3 regions of the Leuconostoc falkenbergense genome follow, and region 2 is predicted to be linked to each of the others. Evidence: riboswitches for the same ligand, from Rfam matches in the RefSeq annotation. Region 2 holds a riboswitch; each other region holds the start of a gene.
What was found. Region 2 has a riboswitch for thiamine pyrophosphate ahead of ACI3ES_RS04395 (ECF transporter S component). Riboswitches for the same ligand answer to the same signal wherever they lie in the genome.
Positions count from the first base shown of each region.

Region 1: linked by a shared signal. The riboswitch ahead of ACI3ES_RS06075 (hypothetical protein) and the one ahead of ACI3ES_RS04395 (ECF transporter S component) in region 2 are both predicted to bind thiamine pyrophosphate.
Region 3: linked by a shared signal. The riboswitch ahead of thiT (energy-coupled thiamine transporter ThiT) and the one ahead of ACI3ES_RS04395 (ECF transporter S component) in region 2 are both predicted to bind thiamine pyrophosphate.

Region 1 covers NZ_CP174386.1:1,223,097-1,227,386, forward strand. Annotated here, with positions in the region: gene ACI3ES_RS06065 (2'-5' RNA ligase family protein) at 1-339, opposite strand, end outside; gene ACI3ES_RS06070 (NUDIX domain-containing protein) at 377-871, opposite strand; gene ACI3ES_RS06075 (hypothetical protein) at 993-1,691, opposite strand; TPP riboswitch at 1,796-1,884, opposite strand; gene ACI3ES_RS06080 (deoxyribodipyrimidine photo-lyase) at 2,013-3,440, opposite strand; gene ACI3ES_RS06085 (DUF2316 family protein) at 3,463-3,765, opposite strand; gene ACI3ES_RS06090 (DUF3021 family protein) at 3,949-4,290, opposite strand, start outside.
Region 2 covers NZ_CP174386.1:885,781-890,070, forward strand. Annotated here, with positions in the region: gene ACI3ES_RS04385 (ABC transporter ATP-binding protein) at 1-1,359, opposite strand, end outside; gene ACI3ES_RS04390 (thiamine-binding protein) at 1,397-1,690, opposite strand; gene ACI3ES_RS04395 (ECF transporter S component) at 1,687-2,265, opposite strand; TPP riboswitch at 2,414-2,503, opposite strand; gene ACI3ES_RS04400 (DMT family transporter) at 2,663-3,604, shown strand; gene ACI3ES_RS04405 (class I SAM-dependent methyltransferase) at 3,674-4,290, shown strand, end outside.
Region 3 covers NZ_CP174386.1:31,368-35,657, reverse strand. Annotated here, with positions in the region: gene ACI3ES_RS00225 (MIP/aquaporin family protein) at 1-536, shown strand, start outside; gene ACI3ES_RS00220 (RluA family pseudouridine synthase) at 577-1,470, opposite strand; TPP riboswitch at 1,537-1,625, shown strand; gene thiT (energy-coupled thiamine transporter ThiT) at 1,694-2,248, shown strand; gene ACI3ES_RS00210 (MerR family transcriptional regulator) at 2,285-2,755, opposite strand; gene ACI3ES_RS00205 (glycosyltransferase) at 2,842-3,903, opposite strand; gene ACI3ES_RS00200 (LTA synthase family protein) at 3,923-4,290, opposite strand, start outside.

The sequences.
Region 1 (4,290 bases), 340 kb from region 2:
ACGACGGTAAAAAGGCTTAAAATTATCCAGTTCATAAAGCTTGTCGTGTATCATTTTGATTATGTCTGCGCCTTGCGCAACGGATAACCAAACGTAGCCGTTATCCGTGTCGCCTCCAACACAATTCAGTGTTAGAGTGAACGACTCAAGACGTTTCACAACAGATTGCACCGCATCACAAATACTCGTATCCGAGGCATTACTTTTGAAAGGAAACATAAGCGATACATGAGGTCGAATATGTGTATATAAGCTATCATGTTTTTGTCGAATCGACTGAATGGTTGCTTGATCAACTGAATTAAAGTCTGGAAAAATCAAAACGGACCGATATTTCATCGCCACTCCTTTTATTATTGCACATCAGATAAACAGATTAATCACCATTTTCGCGTAGCCATGGTCGATCGCTAACTTCATTTTCAGTGATAATCCGATGCAGAGTTTGTTGCGCTTGCGGCACAAACATTTTTGGCTCCGGATGAATGGGTACAAATTGCAAATCCAATGTCTCTGTGCCATCTTTTTGCAAAAATCCCCCAGCCTGTTCAACTTCAAAACCAATACCAATAGTCTCTTGTGCATCCCCCCAAGAATTTTTGTCCGTCACATTTGTGGCGATACCCAAGACTCTGGTTACGCTAACGTCAATATTCGTTTCTTCTTTAAATTCCCGTACAACCGCTTGCATTGGAGAATCGCCATATTCAAGATACCCCCCAGGAAATCCCCAGCCAGCGTCTGAATCCCAACGTTTTTCCAACAAAATAGCATCGTGAGTGTCATTCCATAAAACACCAAACGCAGAAACAAAAATCATGCCCTCATGACCAACTTTCTCCCGCATTCGCGCAATATAATTCTTATTCATGATGTAACCCCTTAATCAAAATTTTGTGCAACAAATCACTTTTCATTATAGCACTACGACGTATTAATTATGAAAATAATGATATTCGGTGATCACAAAAAAATCTGGGTCAAATTTCGATTTATTTGGATTGCGCAGTAGTGAAGCTGTCCCATTTTTCTGGCAATAATGTCATTTGCCAGAAACGTAATTCTTCTGCACTACTATACATAAATTGTTGCAACAACAAATCCATATCAAGTTCATCTTGATGTTTATTCACTAAGTCATCTAATAATTGAATCATCTCATGAACGTAACCTTGAAATGTCTCATCAGCGTACGAATTAACAAAATCAATATAAATTTGTTGCGTGCCTTTTAAGTAATCTTTTCTTGCTAACATTTCTTGGAAAATTTCTAGATATAACCAGGGGCATGGTAGTAACGCTGCTAATGCATGAACTTCCCCATAACTATCAAAGGCATGGTGCATGTGGCAAGTATAGTGATAAGTTGTTGGTAAAATTTCAGCCTGTTGAATCTCGTCATCAGTCATATTAAGACCTTGATATATCCCATTTTGCTGGTCAACATCATAAGCTGTAATTGCCTGAATGCCTGATTTTAAAGCATCAATAACTTGTGAATCCTGACTTGTCGCCAAAATTTTATCATAAATTGCTAAATAATTTTTGACATAGTAATTATCCTGTATCAAATATGCCTTAAAGGCAGACAAAGGTAACGTCCCATCTTCAATGCCCTTAATAAAGGGATGATTCTTGCTTGACAGCCAAAGTGAAGTTGACTTTTCGTGTGCTAATTCGCTAAATTTCATGATATTCTCCATTCTTTTTTATAAAATATCTAAAAACCCCAGCTCACTGAAATTGAGCTGGGGTCGCCAAAAAGCATCGTAAAATACAACATCATGATATTGATGTGGCTAATATAATATCTTCCTGCGTCAGTCTTAACTGCTTCAGGTTCAATGGGTATGATCTCAGCTCAAGGCACCCCAGATATCTTACATAAAAAATTATAACACACGTATTCATTAAAACAGTAATAAATTTTAAGGATATGCAATTGATTCATCAGCTAAAAGCGAAAATGTGCCATACCAGCCAAGTTATTGGATGCTTTTCACAAAACCCTTTTAAAAATTATTCTTACTTTGCTCATACACCGCGATTGCTCTTAATCGCGCAGCTTTATGATCCACAATTGGCTGAGGGTAATCATCATTTAATTTCACACCATAAGCTTTTTGTTCCGCATCAGTTAACTGATTAGGCTGATGTATTTTTTTGCTTTTGATAGATTTCAATTCCGGAACATATTGCGTGATAAACGCGCCATCAGGATCAAATTTTTCTGACTGTATTGTCGGATTAAATACTCTAAAATATGGCACACTATCTGTACCTGTCGACGCAGCCCACTGCCAACCACCAATATTACTTGCAGAATCATAATCAACTAATTTTTCTCGAAAATACTTCTCACCCCAACGCCAATCAATTAATAGATCTTTGGTTAAAAAAGAAGCAACAACCATTCTCAAGCGGTTGTGCATCCAACCCGTTTCATTTAGCTGACGCATGGCAGCATCGACAATTGGAAAACCAGTGCGCCCTGTCCGCCATGCTTTAAAATGATCCTCATTATTTTGCCAAACAACATTTTGAAATGATGTTTTGATTGCCTTTTCTTGCTGATCTGGATACATAGCATAAATCATATTGTAGTAATCACGCCAACACAGCTCTTTGATGAAGGTCGTACGACCGTCACTTTCCGGTTCCTGCCTGACAGCATCATAAACTGTCCGAATTGAAATTTCACCGGTCCTTAAATATCGTGATAAATGGCTGGTAGCATCAAGGCTTGGTATATCACGATTTTTATCATAGTCAGCGAGTTTATGTGACACAAAGTCGATCAAAACTTGTTTGGCAACCGACTCTCCAATTTGGTTTTCGTAAGCATAACTGTCACATGGACGGATTAGCTTTTTAAGCTCAGCTGTTGCGTCATTGTCTGGCAGCACCAGTTGCTTTTTGACAATTTCCGAATGCCTTTGATCATAATTTGGTGATTTTTTAGGTCGTTGTATCCATTGCTTAAAGTATGGTGTGAATACTTTGTATCCAGTACCATCTTGTTTTTTAATATCGAACGCACTGTGCAATGTAAAATCTAAAAAAGGATGTGGCGTTACCTGCAACTCATCACGACAATATTTTGCAATTGCTTGATCTCGTTTTCTACCATAACCCCGTTCATCAAAATTAAAATACAAATCTTGCCAATCCGGCAGCTCTTTTTTTAATGCTGTAAACACAGTGGTGACATTTCCTGAGAAAATATGCAAGCTGATTTTTTTTGCTTTTAAAACTGATTTAAAATGAGACACACTGGCAAAAAAAGCACTTTGATTGACACTGCCACTAGACGCGATTTGCTCTGGGTCAATAACAAATACTAAAGCAAGATGATCACTATTGGCAACAGCAGCTGACAAAGCTGTATTATCTGCTAATCTTAAATCTCTTCTAAACCACATCACACTTGTCTTAGTCACAAAAATACCCCTCACATTTAAATTATTTTGACAGTTGTCGCTTGTAAATTTTTCTGGTACTCAAAAACCAATAATTACGAAAATCACCCACTAATTTTGAATATGGATAACCCGTTAGTCCTTGTTGACATAATTGTTCCGACAAATACTCTTTCAAAATCCAAGGGTCTTCGGGCGCAACGTGATCCAATTCTAATATCTGATTGATTTTTGAAACAGAAGTGTTTAACGCGGCTGCCACATCCTCAATTGCTAAATGGCTCATTTTGAGATTTTCCTTGAGTTCCTTACTTGTATTGAAACGCTCAGTAGAATTTAGAGACATGTCACTCCCCCCTTTCATTGTTCAGTTCACGATGTTAATAAAGCTATTATCAATTGTTAAACCAACATAATTATGATTTATGTAATACAACGAGTATAATGCTTTCACACTTTTACGTAAAGAAATTTGATTTTAACTGCAAAGCACACAAAAAAACGCCAATATTTGGCGCATTTCTAATGATTAATCTGAACGTTTATGAAATTTAGCAATGGATTCATTAACGCGTTCAACTTTCAAATGCAAATTGATTTTGATAATTATCCAAACCGCAATATAGATTGTCAAAAAGCTCAACCAAAAGGTGGGCTCATACAAAACTTCAGGTAGCCCCAAAGTTAACGACGCAGCACCTAAAGTTATCATTAGCGTACCTATAAAATGTAGTATGAGAGCGACAAGATATGAAAATCGTTCAATGTCAAAAATCATTGATAAAATACCAATTAAGCCGCTCATCACTAGTACAATTAACGTGTTGATAGGATCAACATGTGTTGGTTCAGAAAAAAAGATAATACAAAT
Region 2 (4,290 bases):
ATAGTATAATGTTTGGTGATCAAGGTGTAGATGGTAGTTAATGACTGGTAGTAAGGCATCCAGTTGGTGACTAATAATGATGAAACGCTGCTTACCTTGAGCCGAAATTTCTTGTAATATTTCAGAGACTACACGTACTGAGGCAACATCAAGTCCAGCAATTGGTTCGTCAAGCAACAAAACGGGCGTGCCAACAATTAACATCAGTAACAGTTGCAGCTTTTTCTTTTGGCCACCAGAAAGTTGATAGACAATGTGTTGACGTAAATGATTAAGATTGAGGCGCGTGAGATAATGATCAATTACTTTGGAAGACCAAAATGATTGATGTTGGCTATGTTGGTAGCTCAACGCTAATTCTTCATCGACGGTCATTCTAAGAAACTGGCGCTCGGGACTTTGAAATAATAGCGCCACTTTTTGAACATATTGTGCAACTTTTAATTTTTGAATATTTTTTGATTGATAAGTTATCTGCCCATCAAAAGATTTCAATTTAGTTAACGCATTAAATAAAGTTGATTTGCCACTACCATTTGCGCCAGTTAGAAGGGTAATGCCAGGTGCACCAATCAAGAGTTGGGGAACAGTGATTAATGTCCTTTTTTCGGCCGATAATTTAAAATGAGTCAGTTCAAAAATACCCTCATTGGTTGTTTTAAAAATATGATGTTGTGGTTTGGAAATGCGTTGCATAAATTGATCATGTTCAAGTGTTGAGATTGTTTGATGTTGAATTTCCCATACATTGTTTACAATGTCTTGATAACCTGAAAAATCATGATCTGCCACAAGAATGGTAACGCCATCAGCCTGCAATGTTTTTATTTTTTTTAAAATTTCCTGCCGTGCTATTATATCGACATTGGCGAAAGGTTCATCTAATAGCAACAATTTACTTTTCATTGCGACAATTATTGCTAAAGCAACTTTTTGCTTTTCACCACCTGAAAGCGTGGCAATCTGTTGGTCGGCTAGTTGTTTGATGCCGACAAATTCAAGTGCCGCCGTCGCACGTTTAGCTATTTCATCAGCCGGAATTTGTAAGTTTTCTAGTGTAAACGTCAATTCCTCAAAAGGGGTAGGCATCGCAAACTGTGTGTCGGGATCTTGAAATAAAAAACCAACATGCTGTGCTCTCTGATTAGCTGGTAACTGGCTAATGGCGGTATTGTCAACCAAAACAGTGCCTTTAAGTTGAGGGAATAAACCGGCAATGATTTTTAACAATGTTGATTTACCAATACCTGATGGTCCAATTAAAAGATTGAAACTATTTTCTGGAATGGATAGTGTCAAGTCGTTAAATATTTTTGTTTTGTCGTAGCTTAAATTAATATGTTCTAGAGTAACAATCATCGGTTTAGAATATCCTATGTACGCGGAAAACACCGCTTTATTTATATTTATCTGTTTTTTTTGCTATTGTAAGCACATCACTTGTGGTTGCCATGTTGATTTTGCTATAAACCATTACAGGTATGTCTGTGATTTCAGCAGCCACTTTTGGCAATTGTGCTAAAAGTGACATCAGTTGATCATAATCACCTTCTAATGTTGATTCAAACGCACCAACTTGGTAATTAACACCACTAGCATCAATGTAAGCGATGACGTGATCAACGATTTTAATAACATCGTTTTCATTTGCAGTCATTGGCAAAACTTGAACAGCAATACTTGAAATCATGAGATCACCTCTGATTGATGCGTTGTTAAGATACCTGATTTAGCAATTAGCTTTTGCGTGAAGTAAACAATGACACCAGCAAAAATGGCTGATGAAATCAGGCGAGTGATAAACAAACCAACTAGTAGACCAAACGAATATTGTGCATAGCCATTACGAAGTAGGTCCCAACCAAAGGTTACAATTGTGACGGTAATGACTGAAGCAGTTAAGCTAGTTTTATCCCAGCGACGGTAACCAAAAATAGCAAATCCAATTTCGGTTCCCAGTCCTTGAATAGCGCCAGCAACGATGTTCATGACGCCCCATTGTGAACCAAAAACCATTTCAATTGTGCCGGCAAGCGTTTCGCCAATAATCGAAGCACCGGCACGACGAATGATGTAGCCCGCCATTGGACCAGCCATTAACCATGGACCAATTGTTGCATCATTAGCATATGGACTTAAACCCATAGGCGTTAATATTGCTGCAATGACGTTATAAGCAAATGCCCAAGCCCAGAAAATAAAACCGAAAAACACCGCGATGAGCGCGATAAAGATAACGTCACGTAGTGACCATTTTGTATGCATGTTGCACACCTCCGAATTTGTTGTGAAAACACCGCAATGAGGTTAGACATACAAAAAGCCAATCTCCATAGGAAGATTGGCTTTGACATAATATCAATTACAAATGCTAAAACAGACTGACGATTAGTAGCTTGTGTCTGTATAGAATTAATATTCAAGTAAATCTCCCTACGCTAGTACGATCTAGATCAGGTTATATGGGTATTATCTCAGCCATTCGGCACCCCAGACTTTGGTGTTTTCAATTGTTTGTGATTATCTCACAAACAGAGTGTACCACAATCCATTTTTACCTGCAATAGATGAAAGTCGTTTGGCTTGCAAAAACGGCACCTATGGGTATACTTATTACGCATGAGTTAAAATTAAAAAAGTTATATTTAGGAGTAGTATTGAGATGCTTTATTTTATTGGATTGGCTGCTGGATTTTTATTAGCTAATCAAAGTGCTATTAATGCAAAATTAGGTGCAGCGGTACGTTCACCATTTAGGTCGAGTTTAATTTCATTTTCAGTCGGGACAATATTTCTGATCGCCGTCTTTTTGGGGACCAATCAACACATTGTTCCTATTGGCACTGTTTTATCGCATAACCCGTGGTGGATTTGGTTGGGCGGAATTTTGGGTGTCTTCTTTTTAACATCTAACATTTTAATGTTTCCCAAATTAGGGGCAATTCAAACGATTATTTTGCCCATTTTAGGTCAAGTTTTGATGGGAGAAGTGATTGATATCTTTGGGCTTTTTGGGGCACAGCAGCATCCTTTGACATGGCTTAAGTCTATGGGAATTTTGATTTTATTCTTAGGTATTTACATTGCTGTTGTGTTGGCCAGCCGTGGGGTTGCTAAAATTGAAGAAAAAAGCGACAAAGATCATGAAAATGCCGTTACGTTGAATTTATGGCGTTTGTGGGGGATAGTGGCAGGTGCTATTTCAGCTATTCAACAAGCCATTAATGGCCACTTTGGCCAATTAATGCATTCCTCAGTCGGAGCCTCGGTGTTTTCTTTTTTGACAGGCACAATCTTGATTCTTCTGGTTGTGATTATTCGTGATAAGTCCTTTTTGCCAAAAGAATTTCATGCGAATGGGCAGCCGTTTTGGTTGTTCATTGGCGGTGTATTAGGTGCTGCATTTGTTTTTGCAGCCGCCTATTTAGTCCCACAACTTGGTACGGGGGTAACAGTTACTTTGGGCTTATTTGGTTCAATCGTTGGATCAATGGCTGTTACACAATTTGGTTGGTGGCGTTCACCGCAAAGACAAGTCACAAGGGCTCAAATATTTGGTATTATGGCGATGGCAATTGGTGTGTTATTGATAAAATTTGGATAAGGAAAGTCAGCGCGTAGCTGGCTTTTTTGCTATACTGATAGGAGTAAAAAAATTTTTTTAGGGAACATTATGGATAGTATTCATCTTTCGCCACGCCTTGAAGCGGTGGCTAAACATGTGCCACAAGGCGCAATAATTGCTGATATAGGTTCAGATCATGCCTATTTACCCGCACATTTAATCTTGAACAATCATGTCCAGCATGCCATAGCTGGTGAAGTCGCTCAAGGGCCGTTTGAAAATGTTCAACATGAAATTAACAAACGACATCTGAATGGCAAACTTGAGGCGCGATTAGCGAATGGTTTAGCTGCCATTGACATAGCTGATAAGGTTGACACGGTTGTAATTGCTGGCATGGGTGGGATTTTGATTCAAGACATTTTGTCAGCTGGTCAGTCAAAAAATCATCAGTACAATACTTTGATTTTACAACCAAATACTGATGAGAATGTTGTCAGATCATGGTTAAACAACAATCACTATTTGATTATAGCGGAAGACATTGTTCAGGAAGGTTCGCATTTTTATGAAGTGATCGTTGCCACGCCTGGTGAATCCAAATTATCTGAGCGTGAGATTGATTTTGGTCCGTATCTGTTGCAATCAAAATCACCAATTCTTGTTGCCAAGTGGCAAAAAGAATGTGATCGTATCAAAGTTATTTTGGCGCATTTGGAAAATTC
Region 3 (4,290 bases), 850 kb from region 2:
TATCACTTTCAATGGCTATTCAAAAGCGTTTGTCATGGGTCGAATTTGTCGGCTATGTATTAGCACAATTGATTGGTGCTATTGTCGCTTCTGGTGCTGTCTATCTTGGCGTTACAGCTTATCTAAAGTCAACATCCGTTACAACCGCTTTGTCAGGTCAATCAATGACAGTCAAACAATTCGTTACTTTGGCTGGTCTTGGTCAAACTAACTTTGCTGACGGGCAAGGCTGGTACGCTTTTGCCTTTGAATTGATTTTGACTTTCTTGTTTGTTTTGGTCATTTCAATTGTCACTAAATTGGCTAATGTCCCTGCCCCATTGATTATCGGTTTGTGGTTAGCAGTCCTAATCATTGTTGCGTTACCTATTACCGGTGGCGCTTTCAACCCTGCTCGTGCCTTAGGTCCTGCAATCTTTGTTCAAGGTAAAGCACTTGGTCACGTTTGGGTTTACCTAGTGGCTGATCTACTAGGTGGTGCTTTGGCAGCATTTGCCGCTAACTTCTTCAACAAGGGCGTTACAAAAGAAGCCTAATCTTAATAAAAAAGAAGCTCGTCGCGAGCTTCTTTTTTTATTAACGCAATTGTCGTGGAAAATCATCAGGCAATGGACCTGTAATCGTTTTAATGCCACCATCAAAGGGCAAAGGGAGTTCAATGGTAGCTGAATGCAGCATCAATCTTGGCATATGACACCCACCATATAGGTCATCCCCAACTATTGGATGGCCTATACTAGCTAAATGAACCCTAATTTGGTGCATTCGGCCAGTATCTAAACGAATTCGTAATAAAGAATTTTGATAAACCGTATGTATATTAGTCCAATGTGTCACAGCAAATTGTGCGTTGGTTCCATTGACAGCACGTTTCCTGTCGTCTTGTGCATCAATGCCAATTGGTGTTTCAATTATTCCCTGTTTTGTCGGCATCACGCCACTCACCCATGCCAAATAAGTCCGTGTAATTGCCTTAGCAGATAGTAATTGGTCAAGTATTGGGACTACCAAAGGCGTTTTTGCAATAATAACGGCCCCCGATGTGGCCCGATCAATTCGATGTACCATATAAGGGGCCACTTCCAAATGGCGCCTTTGAAAATCACCGGCAACGTAATTCAGCAAAGTATCATCTTCTGTTGGTGAATGCGGATGCATTTTCATACCCGCTGGTTTATCGACAACCACAAGATAATCGTTTTCAAATAAAGTTACTACTTTCTGACTATGATTCGGTCCATAATTAGAGTTACTCGTCCTAAAATCATCCTGATCAAAGGTCATCACTAATACATCATTTGTTGCCAAAAAATAACTAGTCGGGACCACTTTACCATTCACGGTAAAATGTCGCTTAATCCTGAGAGCCCCACGAATACGCTTTGGAATAAGCCATTTTATCCACAATGCTTTAACTGATTGACCGGCATTGTGCGGTGCTATTTTAAATTGATATTGCCATGTTGTCATATGATAAATGCCCACACCTTTAGGGTTAGCTCCCTTAATTTGACTTTATTGTCATTTTCGTTATACTTAGATTATCTGGGGTGCCCTATGGCTGAGATATACCCACCGAACCTGCTCATGATAATGCATGCGAAGGGAGATATAACATTGTTTAGCTCATTAATGGCGCAACCTGTGAACTCTCTTGACGGTTGCGCTTTTATTTTTTGGAGATATGAAATCTATGCAAAATTCTCGTTCCCGCGTCATCGCTGAAGTGGCTATATTTGCCGCCTTGGCTGTTGTTTTCGATTGGCTGACCCTTTTTAAAATGCCACAAGGTGGCGCCGTGACCTTGTCATTGGTCCCAATATTATTTGTTGCCTACCGACATGGTGTAAAAGCCGGTATGGTGACTGGATTAATTGTTGGTGTGGTGACTTTTATTTTAAATCCATATTATTTAAATCCACTACAAGTATTTTTCGACTACTTCTTTGCCTATACGTTGGTTGGTCTCGGCGGATTGTTCACGAGCCAATTAAAATATGCACTCCGTCGAAATACAACAAAACAAGCAATGGTACTAGTATCACTTGGCGCCGTACTTGGTGGTTTTGGTCGCTTTTTTGGTTCCTTTTTGGCTGGTGGTTTCTTTTACGGCGCTTTTGCTCCTAAAGGGCAAAATCCTTGGCTCTATTCACTGATTTACAACGCAGCTTACGTTGTCCCACAAATCCTTTTGACTGTCATTGTACTGATTGTTTTACTTCGCGTTCAACCAAAAATGTTCAAATAAAAAGCCAATTATTATAACAATTCTAAATGGAACCTGTTATAGTAACTGGCTTTTTTTCGTAATTGGAAACTCACGTTTATCAACAACCCGATACTTTACTTTTCCAGACTCAAGATAAACATACAGCAATTGCGTTTCAGCGTCATCAAAATAGCCCAAGTTGACCACAACACGTCCTTCATATTCTTCAATACCTTGGAAGGCTTTCTTCATAATATGATGGATAATCATAGCACTTTCAAGCTGTTCATTAGCCTTATCAACGGCTTCATGTAAACTATCACCATCATCTAAGTTTTGTTTGATAATCGCAACTTTAACAAACGCACGAAACCCATATAATCGAGATTCTTGTTCATCTTCTCGATCTATCGCTTGAACATATCCTTGCTTTTCCCAATAGCGAAGTTGCCGTGTCGATATATTCGTCATACGTGCTAGTTCACCAATGCGAAATTGTAGATGATCAAGAGACGGTTTTTTAAAATTTTCTTTGTCAAAATTCATATTTGTGCCTCTAAAAATAGTGTTCTTTGTCAACTAAGTTGCTAAAAACACGCCTAATATCTATTTAAATATAGCACATTAATTAATTAAAACAAAGCCTGCCACTGTTCTAAAATTGGGCCTATCTCAAAATCTTCAACTCGTCGTAGTGAGATATCAGCATAATGTTGGCGCTCTTTTTGAGTGTTTAATAGTGGCTGAATAGCTGCTAACAAACCATCGACATCACCATTCTCAACTAAAATGCCGTATTGACCGCCATCTAGCACTTCTGCAGAACCCGTATTTTTCATTGCGACAATCGGTAAACCAAAGCTCATAGCTTCAGCCAAAACCAACGGCAATCCTTCCCAACGAGAAGTCTGTAAGAAAATACTAGCATCACGGTAATGTTGTCGCAAAGCTTCGTCTTTTAGTCCACCACGATAAATAATTTTATCTTGAGCCGCATATTTTTCAATCAATTCTTGAAACGTTACCATATCTTCTGGTAGCCCACTACCAGCAATTGCCAAACGCCAATCATTAGGTAGTTTAGATGCTAGTTGCACAGCGAAATCAATGCCTTTATGCTGAATCGCAATCCGAGCTGTAAAGGCAATGATATGTTGTGTCAAATCAGCGCGTCCATTTGGTGTTATGGTCAACGGATTCCATATTTTGACAGCGTATTGATTATAGGGCTTAAAGCCCGCCAAATCATAGTCTGTCAGTACAACGACAGTATCAAGTGCCCGCAAACCTGCCTCAAATTCAGTCTGCATATCAGCATAGTACTGACTTTTGTAAGTCGTCACATTATTATGCATCCAACCAATTAACTGTGTGTCAGGTAATTGTGGCTTCATCACAGCAGCAAAACTAGACAACAAACCACCTGCTAAAATTACCACATCGAATTCCCGTGCAATGTTAATAAAATCTTGAATTTGTTCAGCATATTTGACATAAGGCTTTGCATCGTTGGCTAGTGTTAAGGGCCTCTTTGCAACCAATAAATCCGCTGATAGTGTATAAAAAGGTGGTAAATCAGAAAAACTATAATATACTACGTTGTGCTGTTGCGCCAACGCATTACCAACAACAGTCGTGGCACGCTTCATGCCCCCAAGACCAATGTTTTCAAGGGCAATAAGAATCTTAGTCATATTTTTGCTCCCAGTTTCATTAATTTCCACTCCAATCATCTGCATTTCGTGGCAACAATCTTGTTGTATCTGTCGCTTTATCACGTGACTCTGGTGCATCAGTGATGTAATCACTCAGAGTCGAGCGGTTACCATTTTTAGACAACAAACTTGTGGATTTTGTCCCTAATTTTTGGTTAATCTTTTTCAACCGTTTGACTGTACTGTCTTTACTGTAATCATATTTCGACGGGTCAACAGCCTTAAAATCTTTTGGTGTGTAGAAACGCAATAAATTCTTTTGATTCAAATTATCTGACATATTCAATTTTTTATTCACATAACTTTGAATCTTATTAAGTTTTGTCTGCAATTTTTTGTCAGGATATTCAATTAATTGATTCGTTT